2 linked regions of the Prochlorococcus marinus XMU1408 genome follow. Each later gene encodes a partner of the first gene's protein in a complex. Links are inferred from orthologs where the notes say so. Each region holds a gene or a part of one and is shown on either strand. Other genes may lie near its edges.

The links.
Region 2: the proteins of nuoH (region 1) and nuoB are in contact, whole or in part, in a crystal structure (PDB 6Y11), measured with the Thermus thermophilus proteins. The link is inferred for Prochlorococcus marinus XMU1408 from one-to-one orthologs. Residues at the interface, in WP_096411122.1 of Thermus thermophilus: Arg36, Val44, Arg45, Met46, Gly47, Pro48, Asn49, Arg50, Val51, Leu57, Gln58, Ala61, Asp62, Ile64, Lys65, Ile67, Phe68, Lys69, Glu70, Ile72, Val74, Glu223, Ala224, Glu225, His233, Thr234, Glu235, Tyr236, Ser237, Trp241; in WP_096411117.1 of Thermus thermophilus: Arg16, Glu17, Gly18, Leu24, Leu27, Val28, Trp30, Gly31, Arg32, Asn34, Ser35, Trp37, Thr54, Asp55, Ala56, Asp59, Ala61, Arg62, Phe63, Gly64, Glu66, Val67, Phe68, Arg69, Ala70, Ser71, Arg73, Gln74, Ala75, Asp76.

Annotation. Positions count from the first base shown.
Region 1 is NZ_QJUE01000001.1:217,317-223,866, forward strand. The notes cover bases 108-3,026. They hold nuoH (NADH-quinone oxidoreductase subunit NuoH), read right to left. Parts: upstream 2,167-3,026; coding sequence 1,048-2,166; downstream 108-1,047. Other genes in these bases: DNJ73_RS01120 (NADH-quinone oxidoreductase subunit J), read right to left, coding at 108-284; ndhI (NAD(P)H-quinone oxidoreductase subunit I), read right to left, coding at 281-937; DNJ73_RS01135 (citrate synthase), read right to left, coding at 2,242-3,026. Outside these bases: more of DNJ73_RS01120, read right to left, coding at 1-107; more of DNJ73_RS01135, read right to left, coding at 3,027-3,369; DNJ73_RS01140 (DUF3352 domain-containing protein), read right to left, coding at 3,505-5,091; DNJ73_RS01145 (rhodanese-like domain-containing protein), read left to right, coding at 5,168-5,524; trpB (tryptophan synthase subunit beta), read right to left, coding at 5,537-6,550. UniProt on the Escherichia coli protein: NDH-1 shuttles electrons from NADH, via FMN and iron-sulfur (Fe-S) centers, to quinones in the respiratory chain. The immediate electron acceptor for the enzyme in this species is believed to be ubiquinone.
Region 2 is NZ_QJUE01000002.1:56,823-65,254, forward strand. The notes cover bases 2,252-5,245. They hold nuoB (NADH-quinone oxidoreductase subunit NuoB), read right to left. Parts: upstream 4,127-5,245; coding sequence 3,377-4,126; downstream 2,252-3,376. Other genes in these bases: yvcK (uridine diphosphate-N-acetylglucosamine-binding protein YvcK), read left to right, coding at 2,252-2,835; DNJ73_RS01785 (NAD(P)H-quinone oxidoreductase subunit J), read right to left, coding at 2,838-3,359; DNJ73_RS01795 (NAD(P)H-quinone oxidoreductase subunit 3), read right to left, coding at 4,117-4,479; DNJ73_RS01800 (rubredoxin), read left to right, coding at 4,564-4,989; DNJ73_RS01805 (photosynthesis system II assembly factor Ycf48), read left to right, coding at 4,986-5,245. In the rest of the region: DNJ73_RS01770 (MlaD family protein), read right to left, coding at 1-523; DNJ73_RS01775 (ABC transporter ATP-binding protein), read right to left, coding at 528-1,313; more of yvcK, read left to right, coding at 1,438-2,251; more of DNJ73_RS01805, read left to right, coding at 5,246-6,002; psbE (cytochrome b559 subunit alpha), read left to right, coding at 6,111-6,359; DNJ73_RS01815 (photosystem II reaction center protein L), read left to right, coding at 6,389-6,508; DNJ73_RS01820 (photosystem II reaction center protein J), read left to right, coding at 6,520-6,717; mtnP (S-methyl-5'-thioadenosine phosphorylase), read right to left, coding at 6,794-7,726; selenide, water dikinase SelD, read left to right, coding at 7,712-8,432. UniProt on the Escherichia coli protein: NDH-1 shuttles electrons from NADH, via FMN and iron-sulfur (Fe-S) centers, to quinones in the respiratory chain. The immediate electron acceptor for the enzyme in this species is ubiquinone.

The sequences.
Region 1 (6,550 bases):
GTTCTAAGACCTTTAATTGGTTTTAACTTTTCTTTATTATTAACTAACATAATTGCAAATAATATCAAAACATTTACAGCTCCTACATATACAAGAATTTGAGCTGCAGCGACAAAACTAGCATTTAGCAAAAGATATAAACCTGCTACAGCCATAAATACTCCGCCTAATAAAAATGCTGAGTAAACAATATTTTCTAATAAAACAACTGCCAAACTTCCAGAAACTATGACGGCACTAAGAATTAGAAAGCAAATTAATTCTGTTGAATAAGCGATATTCATTTGTTAGTAGAATTTAATTTATTTGGAACCATATCCGACGAATTATTATTACCTTCTTCTTCTGATTTCTCTGCTTGCAGTTCTTTTATAATCTGACTTGGAAGCTTACCTGCTCTTTGTTGGTTCGCGGGTAATTCATGAGGGTCCATTATGCCCTTTGGCAAATAGGGTAATTCTCTGAGAGGACGAACTGATGGATCTGAAGTTACGCTTGTTGGTAGTCTTCCAAGAGCAACATTATCGTAGTTAAGGCTATGTCTATCAAATGCAGACAGTTCATATTCTTCTGTCATTGACAAGCAATTTGTAGGGCAATATTCAACGCAATTTCCACAAAAAATACATGCACCAAAGTCAATAGAATAATTTCTCAATTCTTTTTTCTTGGTTTCTTTATTCATTACCCAATCAACGACTGGCAGATTGATTGGGCATACCCTTACGCAAACCTCGCATGCAATGCACTTGTCAAACTCATAATGAATCCTTCCTCTGTAACGCTCAGATGGAATTAGCTTTTCGTAAGGATATTGAACCGTTACAGGTCTTCGACGCATGTGGTCGAATGTAACGCCAAGTCCATCAACTAAATATTTCGCTGCACTAACGGCTTCTTTAGTGTAGTCGGCAACTTTTTCAAGGAAACCAAGCATATTAAATTTGCTGCCGGCGGCCTCTAATTACAATACTCATTATACAGTTTTTTTCAATTAAATGTAGGTACTTTTACTTAAAAAAACCTAGCTAGTGTGTTGCTTTTCCATTATCCGCCAAATGTCATCGGAAATGCCAATTTAAGTGAAGCAGTTACAAGTAAATTGACCAATGAAATAGGTAAAAGAAACTTCCATCCTAAATCAAGTAATTGATCAATTCGAACTCTTGGAGTAGTCCATCTCAATAAAATTGCTAAAAAAACCAGTAAATAAGCCTTCAGAATTGTCATTACAATTCCAAGAGATGCAGCAATAATTTGAACTAATGGATTATCAATTGAAAGACCTATCAAAGATGAAAACCAATCAATTGAGATAGGAAATCCCCAACCTCCTAGGTAGAGAACGGAAACAAGTAATGCAGATAAAACAAGATTTATGTATCCAGCCAAGTAAAACAGAGCAAATTTCATACCCGCATACTCAGTCTGATAACCAGCTACAAGTTCTTCTTCTGCCTCAGGTAAATCAAAAGGTAGTCTCTCGCATTCAGCTAATGCACAGATCCAAAAAATTATAAAACCTACAGGTTGTCGCCATATGTTCCAGCTAAGAAAACCGGCAGTATTTTGTTGCTCAACTATATCGACAGTACTCAATGAATTGCTCATCATAACTATTGCTAACACCGCTAGCGCTAATGGAATTTCATAACTAATTGATTGAGCGGCAGCTCTAAGTCCACCTAGCAAAGAATATTTATTATTTGAAGAGTAGCCACTCATTAGTAGACCAATAGGTTGAATACTACTTAGAGCAATCCATAAAAAGATTCCTATGCCTACATTGCTTATTAAAAGATTTTGACCAAAAGGAACAATTAACCAAGATAGAATTACAGGAACTAATACTAATATTGGACCAACTGTAAAAAGAACGCTGTCTGCCCTTGCGGGAATAATGTCTTCTTTTACTAAAAGTTTCAAACCGTCAGCCATTGGCTGAAGAATTCCAAGTGCACCTGCATATTCAGGCCCAATTCTTTGTTGAGCTGCTGCAGAAATTTTTCGTTCAAGCCAAACTGTTACTAAGACCCCAATTACAGCTGAAACCAATACTAAAAGCATTGGAAGAGGGATCCATAAAAGATGTGCTAATTCATGAGATAAACCAAGGTTTTGAACACCTTGGGTAAAACTCATCTCAAGGTCTATACCTGAATTCACTTCTGATATTTGATCTAATAATAAGGTTAGTGTAATTTTGAATTAATTTAAAATTCGAAAAAAATAAATTTCAAATTATCTGCTCTCAAGAGGCTGCCAATTTCTAATTTTTGCTCCTTCATAAATTTGTGATGGTCTGAAAATTCTATTTGCTCCAAGTTGCTCTCTCCAGTGAGCCAACCAACCAGCAACTCTGGAAATCGCAAAAACAGGTGTAAACAAATCTCGAGGAATACCAAGCTTTCGGTAAACAAGTCCGGAATAAAAGTCAACATTTGGGAATATACCTTTTGGCCCCAGCTTGGAAATAGCCTCTTCTTCAAGTGCTTTGGCTACTTCATACATTTCATCTTTACCAAATTCCAAGAAAAGTTCCTCTGCGAAGGCTTGTAAAATTGTTGCTCTAGGGTCTTTGACTCGATACTCCCTGTGTCCAAAGCCCATGATTTTCCTTTTTTTTTCAATTGCATCATTGAGAAATGAAGAGGCTTCATCAGGTCTTCCAATTTCTTCTAACATTGCTATCACATCTTCATTGGCCCCTCCATGAAGAGGACCGGCTAATGTCCCAACGGCAGAAGCCACGACGGCATAAGGATCAGTTAATGTGCTTGCAGTTACTCTTGCGCTGAATGTACTTGCATTGAGACTGTGCTCGGCATGAAGAATTAAACATCTGTCGAAAACTCTTGCTGCAAGAGGACTTGGCTCCCTCTCGGTGAGCATATAAAGGAAATTGGAAGAGTAAGGTAAATCATCTTGAGGTTGAATTGGATCGTCTCCTTTTCTTATTTGCTCGAAAGCAGCAACCATAGTTGGAATTTTTGCAATCAACCTCACAACTGCGTCGTAGATATATTTTGGATCATCAATTGCTCTTCGAGAATAAAAGAGGCCCAAAGATGCAGCACTTGCTTGAAGAGCATCCATAGGATGCCCAGACTCTGGAAAACACTTGAGCATATCTCTAATTCTAAAGCTCACTCGTCTATGCATTTGAACGTCCTTTTCAAATTTCTCAAGCTCATTTTCAGTGGGAAGTTCTCCCCAGATCAAGAGAAATGCAGTTTCTAAAAAACTACTTTTTTGGGCTAGCTCAGATATTGGATAACCTCTGTAGCTAAGCCTTCCTTCTGTTCCATTTATTTCGCATATCCCTGAGTTGGTTACTGGAACCCCTTCCAAGCCTGGTTTTAGAACCAAATTAGTTGTCTTTTTTTCGTTATCTATGGCTTTAGCTCCTGCAAAACAATTTTCTGTTCAATTGAAAAATTTTCAACTTGAACTTTATTTTATAGAATTAAACTATATTTTTAATATAGCACTTTAAACTTTTTATCAACTTGTTTTTAAGTTGATTTTAACTTTAATGAAGTCTGGATAATTAATTGTAGGTACTGCAATGGCTATATCAATATCCTGAGGAGGATTTAGTGTGTTTCCTAACATAGTTTTCAATAAGATATATGGATAGAAACTATTTAAAATTTCTTTAGTTTTTTCTTTCCCTAAATGAATTTTTAGGACATCATCAAAATCATTAAATTCATTTGTATTCTGTTCATTATCTGAATAATTTTTGAGGTAGTTTGTATTATCAAAATTTGATATAGAAGATAAGTTTTGACTCCAAATGTAAGTCTTGTCATCTTCTTCGACAATTGCCTCAATGTTATCTTTTAGCTCATATGCATTATTTTCATTTGTACTTATTTTTGACCAAATCTCTAGCTGTCTGCTTTTAAAATCTAGATTTGAATTCAAAAAATTCTCTTTTTTTAGAATATCATCTATCTCTGTCTTTTTCGTATCAGATTTCCTAGTTAAAATCAACCAGTCTTTATCATTTATCCAAATCAAATTTCCTTGAGAGTTTTCAAGAATTATTTTTAAGAGCTCAGAATAATCTGAGGTTGTTGATTCTTTGATAATAGAGGCTATTAGCTTTTGATATGGATGGACAGAATCTTTCTGGAAATACTGCTTGGGATTGTCAACTAATATATAATTCTGAGGCAATTCAGATTCCTTTTTTATATCAATTAAATTAGAATTAATATCTTTAACTGGCATTTTAGTTTTAACATTGTAAGCTAATATTCCTTCTAAGTTTAATTTATTTTTATCTACATTTAAAGAAGATAGTAAATTGTCTACCTTGTTTATATTCAATAAATCTTCTTCTTGACCAATAAGATTTAAAATCTTTTTTGGAGACATTTCTAATAATAACAATCCGTCTTTAAGATTATCCTTTAATTGAATATTCTTATACATTTTTTTTGTATTTATTATATTGCTATCTAATTCTTCTATTGAAGATTGTATGATATTAGGATTGGATGATATTAAAAGATTACCTTCATCATTTGCAAAGTAGATTGAGTTGTTTGAATTAATTTGTTTTGAAATTATTTCTGTTTTTGAGGTGCTGATTTTATTGCTTTGATTAGTACTCTCATCAACAACTTTTGATCCTAAAATAGATTCTAATTCTTGTTTAATATTTACATCTTCTTTTATTGCTAAGACCATCAACCAATCATTTATAGTTTTTTTGTTTGAATCAAATACTGCAAAGCTCCCATAATCTCCTACCCATTTTGAGATGTCTTTTGCAAAATTAAAGCCAATTAATTGAAAAGAGGAATCTCTAATAAAACCTACTTTTTTGTTTATGGCGTGTTTACTAACTTTATCTTGATAATTTTCGATGTAATTTGGAAGTAAGCCTGGATTCAGCTTCCAGTGGAATACGAGATCAGTATTCTTTGGTATATATTTTGAGGAAACCGGAGCATTGAATGATTCTTCATTGAACTTAGGGATTTGCGTAAGATGCTTATTGCGCCAGATAAATATCCCAGTCAAAATTGATAAAATTACTATTGCAGATATTAAAAAATAAGATTGAAGTGATTTCATTTGTCATTATTTGAGCGTTTGTATCCTTTTTGAGCTTTGATAATAGAAAGTTTAATCTTTACTTAGAATCACAAATATGAACCAGAATAGTCCTTTAAATATATCTCCAAAAGAGTTAAATAAAATCTTAGAAGATGATTCTTCTGAAAAACCATTTATTGTAGATGTGAGGGAGGATAATGAAATTGCTATTGCCTCATTTTCATTCTCAGTATTACATCTACCTTTGAGCAAGGCTGCAAACTGGTCAGACAAAATAGGTGAACTGTTGCCGAAGGATCAGCCTGTTGTCGTTATTTGCCATGCGGGTGTGAGAAGTCTGAATTTTGGTATTTGGCTTCTAGAACAAGGAATAGCTAAAAGTGTTTGGAATCTTGTCGGAGGAATAGATGCTTGGAGCACAGATGTTGATCAATCTGTTCCAAGGTATTAATAAGCTGTTATTTTATATTTCTGATCCTAGTTTTTCAGCAACTGTATTCACGTCTTTATCCCCTCTGCCAGAGCAGTTAATGACAATTTCAGAATTCTGATTGAGAGTTGGGCAAAGTTTTTCTAGATAGGCAAATGCATGAGCAGTCTCTAGAGCAGGAATAATACCTTCCAATTTACTAACTAATTGCAGCGCTTCTATGGCTTCAGTGTCAGTAACAGCAGCATATTCAGCACGTCCAATTTCTTTGAAGTAACTATGCTCCGGCCCAACCCCTGGATAATCAAGACCTGCGCTAATGGAATGAGCCTCCTCAACTTGCCCATCTTTGTCTTGTAGTAAGAGACTCATCGCGCCGTGGAGAACTCCTATTCTTCCTTCAGTAATTGTCGCTGCATGGCGACCTGTTTCGACTCCATCTCCCGCAGCTTCAACTCCAATCATTCTCACACTTTTGTCTTCAACAAAAGAATGGAAAAGACCCATCGCATTCGATCCCCCACCAACACAAGCAAGAAGAACATCGGGAGACCGCCCAAAAGCTTGTTTACATTGTTGCTTTGTTTCTTCTCCAATAACTGCGTGAAAATCTCTGACCAACATTGGATATGGATGTGGGCCTGCAACTGAACCGAGAATATAATGAGTCGTTTCAACATTAGTAACCCAATCCCGAATAGCTTCGCTGGTTGCATCTTTGAGTGTTGCTGTTCCACTTGTTACTGGCCTCACTGAGGCTCCAAGCAATTGCATTCGGAATACGTTTAAGGCTTGTCTTCTCATATCTTCTTTGCCCATATAGATAATGCACTCCAATCCAAAACGAGCGCAGACTGTCGCAGTTGCAACTCCATGCTGACCAGCTCCAGTTTCAGCAATAATTCTTTTTTTTCCCATCCGAATCGCAAGGAGAGCTTGCCCAAGTGCATTATTTATTTTGTGTGCACCTGTGTGATTTAAATCTTCTCTTTTAAGCCAAATCCTTGGACCTTTTAATGTATTTTTTCTGTAATGTTCAGTTAGTCT
Region 2 (8,432 bases), on another replicon or contig:
CTGATAATTTTTTTACTATTGCTTGTCTATCAGCTTGATCAATAATTGAATCTAAACCCTCTGTTAAGGTAGATATACTAATCATTTCTACTCCTTTTATTTTATCACCACTACATAAGATTTTTTTATTCGGGCAATTTTTATTGACTGTATATACTTTCTTTTCTTGTAATGGTTTACCTAATGAAATTAGTGATAATTGAGCATCTCCTCCGAGTACAGAGCTTGTAACTATTTTTGCAATAACAGGTTTTGGTAAAATTAGATTATTATTATTTAATTTGATTTTTGTTTGGACAGTGTTTGGAGTGAAATTTATTTTTTGAACAGAGCCTACAATAATTCCTCGATAAGTAACAGGAGACATTTTTGCAAGACCACTTGCATCTTTGAAGTTTGCGGATATCTCCCAGCTTTTAGAACCTAAACGGAAATCTCTTAACCAAAGCATTGCTCCTGAAAAGATAATTACTCCACCTAAAAGTGAAAAACCAACAAATGCATCACGTAAACTTCTACGCATAAATTTATAAGTCCTCTGGTTGCATGGGGCCTTGAAGATTGCCTGTGCGAAATTGTTTTACATAGGCATTTTCACTTTGTTTAAATTGATCTATTGATCCATCCCATTGAAACTTACCGTCATAAAGCAAAATAACTCTATTAGCTGTTCTCTCAATTGTACTTGAAACATGACTTACTACAATTGAACACCCTTGGGCTACATCAGTTGTTTTAATAATTAGATCTTCAATTCGAGTACAAGCTATTGGATCAAGTCCTGCTGTTGGCTCGTCATATAGAAGAAGAGGAATTGAGTCTGATTCTTTTTTGGAGTCACTTATTAAAGCTCTCGCAAAACTTACTCTTTTTTGCATTCCTCCACTGAGTTGATTTGGAAATTTTTCTGCAACATCGTATAAGCCAACTTCTTGCAAACAATGTATAATTTTTTTTTGAATAATTTGCTCAGAAAAAATTTTCTGTTTTTCAAGTAAAAAACCTACATTTTCTCTTACTGTTAACGATGCTAATAATGCAGGATTTTGAAAAACTAATCTCACATCTGGGGGATCGTTTTGATCAAGTCTTAAATATTTTTGTTCAATACCTGATATTTGAAGATTTCCATTAGAAGGCAAAAGCAATCCAGCTAGTAGGCGAAGTATTGTTGATTTGCCTGAGCCAGAAGGACCAACAATTGCAAGTCTCTCTCCTGCACACATGGCAAGATTGACTTTATTGAGAACTTTTTTTGATCCCAGTTCTACACTGAGATCTTTCATCCACATCACATGAGTGCTTTTTGGCACACTCTCTCCTAATGTTTGGTTACCTATCTCATTTTGTATGAGATGTCTGAATTGGGAAGTTTAATTAGAGTTTATATGAATAAATTATTTAGGTTTCATTGAAAATTTATCTAACTTGAATCCATTGAAAAAAAGAAGAAAAAGAAAATTAAGAAGATCTTCTTTGCGTAAAAGTTTTTTCGCAAGTTTGTCTTTTCAGCTTTACTCACGTTTTAAAAGAGCTATTAGATGGCTTTTACCTGGGCTAGTGGTTAAAAGATGGCTAATGACATCTGGATTAGGTTTATTAATTGCTTTAATAGGGGCATCAATCTGGGCTGATCTTAGGCCTATATATTGGGTTGTTGAAATACTTTTTTGGTTTTTAGGATTCATAACTACTTTTTTACCTAGAACTATTTTTGGACCAATAGTTTTTCTGATAGGAATATCTTTGTTGATTTGGGGGCAAGGGAGAAGTTTTGAATCAATTAAGCAAGCTTTAGGCACAAAAAAAGATACTTTTTTAGTTGATGCATTAAGAGCTAAACAAAGATTAAATAGAGGTCCAAATATTGTTGCTATAGGTGGTGGAACAGGTTTATCTTCATTATTAAAAGGTTTAAAAAGATATAGCAGTCGAATTACAGCAATAGTTACTGTCGCAGACGACGGAGGAAGTAGCGGGGTTCTCAGGAGAGAACTTGGTGTTCAGCCTCCTGGTGACATAAGAAATTGTTTGGCAGCCTTAGCAACGGAAGAACCACTTATAAAGGGGCTTTTTCAGTATCGCTTTTCTTCAGGAAGTGGACTTGAGGGACATAGCTTTGGCAACCTTTTTCTTTCTGCTTTAACTGCAATAACTGGAAGCTTAGAGACAGCAATTACTGCTTCGAGTAGGGTTCTTGCTGTTCAGGGGCAAGTTGTACCAGCAACTAATGTAGATGTCCGATTATGGGCAGAGCTTGAAAATGGTGAACGGATAAATGGAGAATCAGCTATTGGTAAAGCACAACTTCCAATAGTAAGAATCGGTTGCCACCCTTCTCAACCTCCAGCTTTGCCAAGAGCGCTAGAGGCTATAAAAAATGCAGAAATTATATTAATTGGCCCTGGAAGTTTATACACTTCAATTCTTCCAAATTTACTTGTACCTGAAATAGTCGAAGCAATTGAAAGAAGCAATGCTCCCAAATTGTATATATGTAATTTGATGACTCAGCCAGGAGAAACTGATGGACTTGATGTAACTGGTCATGTGAGAGCTATTGAGGCTCAATTAGCTACCAGAGGAATCACTAGAAAAATATTTAGTTCAATTCTTGCTCAAGGCGAATTGCAACCCTCACCATTGTTGGATTACTACAAGTCAAAAGGAGCTGAACCAGTTAAATGTAATAAGAATGACCTTCTAGCAAGAGGTTATAAGGTTTATCTGGCTTCACTTCAAGGCTCAAAAGCTACTCCAACTTTGCGACATGATCCTAGAAGTCTTGCTTTAGCAATAATGAGATTTTATCGGAGGTACAAAAGAGGTAAATAATTTTAGTAAGCATCTTGCAGTTCATAAAAATCTGGCTGAATATAATCTTTTCTCAATGGCCATCCCTTCCAATCTTCAGGCATTAAAAGTCTTTTTGGATGTGGGTGGCCCTTAAAATTTACACCATACATGTCAAACGTTTCTCTTTCTTGCCAATCTGCACCTCTAAAAAGGCTATATACGCTAGGAACAGTTAAGTCACCATTGCGACTTAAAAATACTTTTAATCTTACTTCGCGAGGAGAAATATCTTGTTTAAATTCATTCATTTCGATTAAGTTATAAAAGCAAACAATGTCTAGTCCAGGACCTTCATCGTATCCACCTTGACATTGAAGATAATTAAATCCATCATTTTTTAACGCCTCAACTATTGGTAAAAGATTTGTTGGATTGACTTTAATAACCTCAATACCAAGATGGTCCTCTGAGAGAGATATATTTTCAAATCCATTTTGAGAAAGCCATTCGCTTACCGGACCAGAGTTTTTTTTGTCTTCTATGATTTCAGATTCTTTTGTCATGGATTTAAAAAGGGTGATTAATTACTTGAAAGTTCTTCAGATATTTTTTGAACCTCTTTAAGAGACTGGTCAAATTCTTCTGATAGTGAAGGGTTTAAGGCTATTAATTGTGATTTTGCATTGAGATATTGGCCATTAACTTTTGGATCAACTCTTTTCATTTTATGTGGAATAGTTATGTATCTATGTGTTTGAGTTATTTTCGACCTTTCTGATATTGATTCATTTGCAACTTTTTTTCTTAATTTAATTACAGCATCAAATATTGCCTCTGGTCTAGGAGGGCATCCAGGAAGATAAAGATCAACTGGAATTAATTTGTCAACACCTCTTACTGCTGTAGTCGAATCGGCACTGAACATTCCGCCAGTAATTGTGCAAGCTCCCATTGCAATTACGTATTTTGGATCAGGCATTTGTTCATAAAGTCTTACAAGAGCAGGTGCCATTTTCATTGTGACCGTTCCAGCAACTATTAGTAGATCTGCTTGTCTGGGAGAACTTCTAGGTACTAATCCGAATCTATCAAAATCAAATCGTGATCCAATTAGGGCGGCAAATTCAATAAAACAGCAGGCAGTTCCATACAAAAGAGGCCATAAACTGCTTAATCTTGCCCAGTTATGAAGATCTTCAAGGCTCGTGAGAATTATATTTTCGCTTAAATCATTCGTTATTGATGGAGCGCCAACTGGACCACATGTAGCCTCTCTGAGACTTCTTACGGTTTCGGTTGCGGGAGAGTTGTTCAAGGGATTTAACTCCATTCAAGGGCACCTTTTCTCCATGCATATGCTAGTGCCACAACCAGTATTGTGATAAAAACAAGTGCTTCTATGAATGCTAATAATCCAAGTCTGTGAAATGCAACCGCCCATGGGTAAAGGAACACCGTTTCAACGTCAAAGATAACGAAAACAAGCGCAAACATGTAGTAACGAATATTAAATTGTATCCATGCTCCTCCAATAGGCTCCATACCTGATTCATAGGTAAGTTGCCTTTCCCCAGCTTTGCTTTTTGGTGCTATGAGTTTATTTGTAGTAAGAGCAAGAATAGGAACTGCTCCTGAAATAAGAAGAAATCCTAAAAAATACTCATAACCCTGTAGGGAAAACATGAACTAATTACTGATTTCAATATCAGTTTGACAGTCATTTTCTAGATTAGTGCCATAGAGTTGTTTTATGTGAAAGTGAAAACTGTGAGTGAAAACATCAAAACAGAATCAAATGCTTTGAAAAATTTGAATTCTGATGAACAACAAAAGCAAGTTTTTTCATTAGAACAAAATGACAAAACCATGGAATTTGATTCAAAATTCAATCGCTTCGAATGCATGAGCTGTGGCTTTATTTACGATCCTGATGAGGGCATAAAAAAGCTAAGTATTAAGCCAGGAACTGCTTTTCTGGATATAGATAAAGAGAAGTTTAGATGCCCTGTCTGTCGAGTAGGATTTGGTGGATACAAGGATATTGGACCTAAATCAAAGCCTAGTGGATTTGAAGAAAACCTAACTTATGGCTTTGGGTTTAATAAACTTCCTTCAGGCCAGAAAAACGTACTAATTTTTGGAAGCCTGGCTTTAGCTGCTGCCTGTTTTCTCTCTCTTTATTCCTTGAAATGAAAAGTCTGTTTTCTAATCTCATTAATTTGACTCTTGCTTTAATAATTGGAGTAGCTCTGAGCGGATGCACTGTTAGCAATGCATCTATGGGTTCATCCAGTCCATGGTCACCAGTAGATCTTGATACTGATGCAAATCCTCTAGATATTGACTTTGTTGATGACAAAAATGGTTTTCTAGTTGGAACAGATAGATTAATTCTGGAGACAAATGATGGAGGAATTACCTGGAATGAAAGGAATTTGGATATCCCTAGCGAAGGTAACTTTCGCTTGATAAGCATTGATTTCAAAGATCAAGAGGGCTGGATCGCAGGCCAACCAGGTTTAATTCTTCATACAACTGACGGAGGAAAAAATTGGACTCGTCTCGATCTAGGAAATAAGTTACCAGGAGACCCTTATTTGATTACCACAATTGATTTTGATTCTGCTGAATTGGCAACCACTGCGGGAGCAATTTATAAAACTACAGATGGAGGTGCAAACTGGGAAGCATTGGTTGTTGATACTTCTGGATCTGGAGGTATCAGAGAATTAAGACGAACAACTAATGGAGGATATGTCAGCGTAAGTAGTCTTGGGAATTTTTTCTCAGTTCTGAGTTCAGATAGGGAGACTTGGAGTCCTCATCAGAGAGCAAGTAGTAAAAGAGTACAAAGTGTTGGTGAAATGCCAAATGGAGATTTATGGATGCTTTCTAGAGGAGCTGAAATCAGATTTAATGAAGATTCAGATAATATTGACGCTTGGTCTAAGCCCATAATCCCAATAGTTAATGGCTATAACTATCAAGATCTTGCTTGGGATCCTGCTAAGTCAATTTGGGCCGCAGGAGGAAATGGGACTTTATTAATCAGTAATGATGATGGGAAAACTTGGGAACAAGACCCTGTTGGTGATTCTGTGCCGACAAATTTCATTAGAATTCTGTTTATGGACGATTTAAATAGTGTCAGTACAAAGGGATTTGTATTTGGCGAAAGAGGGAATTTATTGAGATGGCAGGGTTGAAATCATTAAATTTTGATGATTTCCGTGACTCTGTGTAACCAGCTTGCAACAGAGATCCATTCTTTTGATTTTCGCTTGATAAGATCACTGAGCTGATTAAGTGAGGCTATGGCTGCCGGCTCTACCGGGGAACGCCCGTTTTTTGAGATCATTACTAGTGTCCGCTATTGGATTATCCATGCGGTAGCACTTCCTGCGATCTTCGTTGCAGGTTTTCTATTTGTGTCTTCTGGGCTTGCCTACGACGCTTTTGGAACTCCTAGACCAGATACGTATTTTCAGGCTGGAGAAAGCAAAGCTCCTGTTGTAGTTCAGCGCTTTGATTCGAAGGCTGAACTTGACACGCGTCTGAAATAACCAAATTTCATCTGATTGCTTTTTTATCCATGCAAGTCAATCCAAATCCAAATAAGGTTCCGGTTGAACTAAACCGAACAAGTCTTTATCTTGGACTCTTACTTGTTTTTGTAATGGGAATTCTTTTTTCCAGCTACTTCTTTAACTAAATCTCTTTATCATGAGCAAATTAAAAGGACCTGATGGACGAGTAGGAGATCGTCTACCCGATGGCCGTCCTGCAATCTCCTGGGAAAGACGGTGGACAGAAGGGGCACTTCCTTTGTGGTTAGTAGCTACTGCAGGTGGAACAGCTGTGATTTTTGTTCTTGGTATTTTCTTCTACGGTTCATATACTGGTATTGGAAACGCTGGTTAGTTTTAACTAGAAAAATACTATTTTCCAAATTAATTTCAAAACCAGGTGACATTTTTTTATGTCGCCTGGTTTTTAATTAAAGCCAATATTTATTAGTAAATAATTGAATTCTGCTTTTAGTTGTTTCTGGGACATGTTCTTTAGGAGTTACTAAGGCATCTTTTAGTGAATTATGAAAAGAGCTTGATGGCCTTGATAATGAAATTCTTTTTGCAGCAGCAGAAATTATTGATTTTGCAAAACTTGCATTTTCTTTGAGATTGTCAATCACCATCTCTACAGAAACACTTTCGCAATTCTGCTTCCAACAATCATAATCAGTAACCATAGATAAGCTTGAATAAGAAATTTCGGCTTCTTTTGCCAATCTGGCTTCTGTGTGATTTGTCATTCCTATTATTGAGCATCCCCAATCTCTATATAATTTTGATTCTGCCCTTGTTGAAAACGCTGGTCCTTCCATCGCGAGATATGTCCCTCCTACATGTAATTTTTTTTCTTTAGTTAAAAGTTTGCCGATTTCCTTTGAAAGTATTTCAGATACAATTTCGCAAAAAGGATTTGCCATACTTATGTGAGCTACAACTCCATTGGTGAAAAAAGTTAATGGCCTTTGATGTGTTCTATCAATAAATTGATCGGGTATAACAATGTCGCATGGTTTGATATTTTCCTTTAGCGACCCGACGGCCGATACTGATATTAACCATCTAACATTCAGAGAGCGCAACGCCCAGATATTTGCTTTGTATGGAATTTCACTTGGATTTAAAGTATGGTTTTCTCCGTGGCGAGCAAGAAAAACGACCTCTATTCCAAATAGATTACCTATCAGTAAATTGTTAGATGGTTTTCCATATGGGGTGTCTAAACTTAATTCAATTACGTTTTCTAGGTTGTCAATCCTATACAGTCCGCTTCCACCGATTATTCCTAATCTAGCTTTTTTTAAATCATATGTATCTGGTTGTGATTCAGAAATATTCAAAAAATCATGTTGAGTGATCATATCGTTTTAGCTGGTGGTGGTCATACTCACGCCCTTGTTTTACTTAGATGGGCAATGAATCCCAAATTAAAGCCTGCAGGGATGATTACTTTAGTTAATCAATCAAGTACTACTATTTATTCTGGGATGTTTCCAGGCGTTATAGCAGGTAAATACAAAATTGATGAAATACTAATTGATTTGAGGGACCTTGCTTCAAAAGCAAGGGTTTCGTTTGTAATGGCACAAATTGAAGGGATCGATCTTAAGAAAAAAAAATTACTTTTAGTTGGCAGACCAGAAATCGAATATTCATCACTATCTTTAAATATAGGAACAAAAACTAATTTAAATTCTAAACCTCTAATTACAAGTGATAAAAACTTGGCTGTTCCAATTAAACCTTTTTCTGAATCACTTAAATTTATTAAAGATCAAGATATTTATAAGGATGATTCTTCCGCAAAACCATTTGAAATTGTTGGCGCTGGATTCGCTGGTATAGAAATAGCTTTTTCTTTAAGAAAAAGATGGCCAAGACGACCCATACAATTAAAAGTCAAATCAGGAAGAAAACTAAGCAGCAATATATTAAAAGCCATTGAAGATTTAAATATTGAGATCATACAAAATAATCTATCTACATCATATCCAGCATTAATATGTACTGGTAATGAATCGTTTGAATGGATAAAAGATAGTGGTTTACCAATAGATCAGTTTGGGA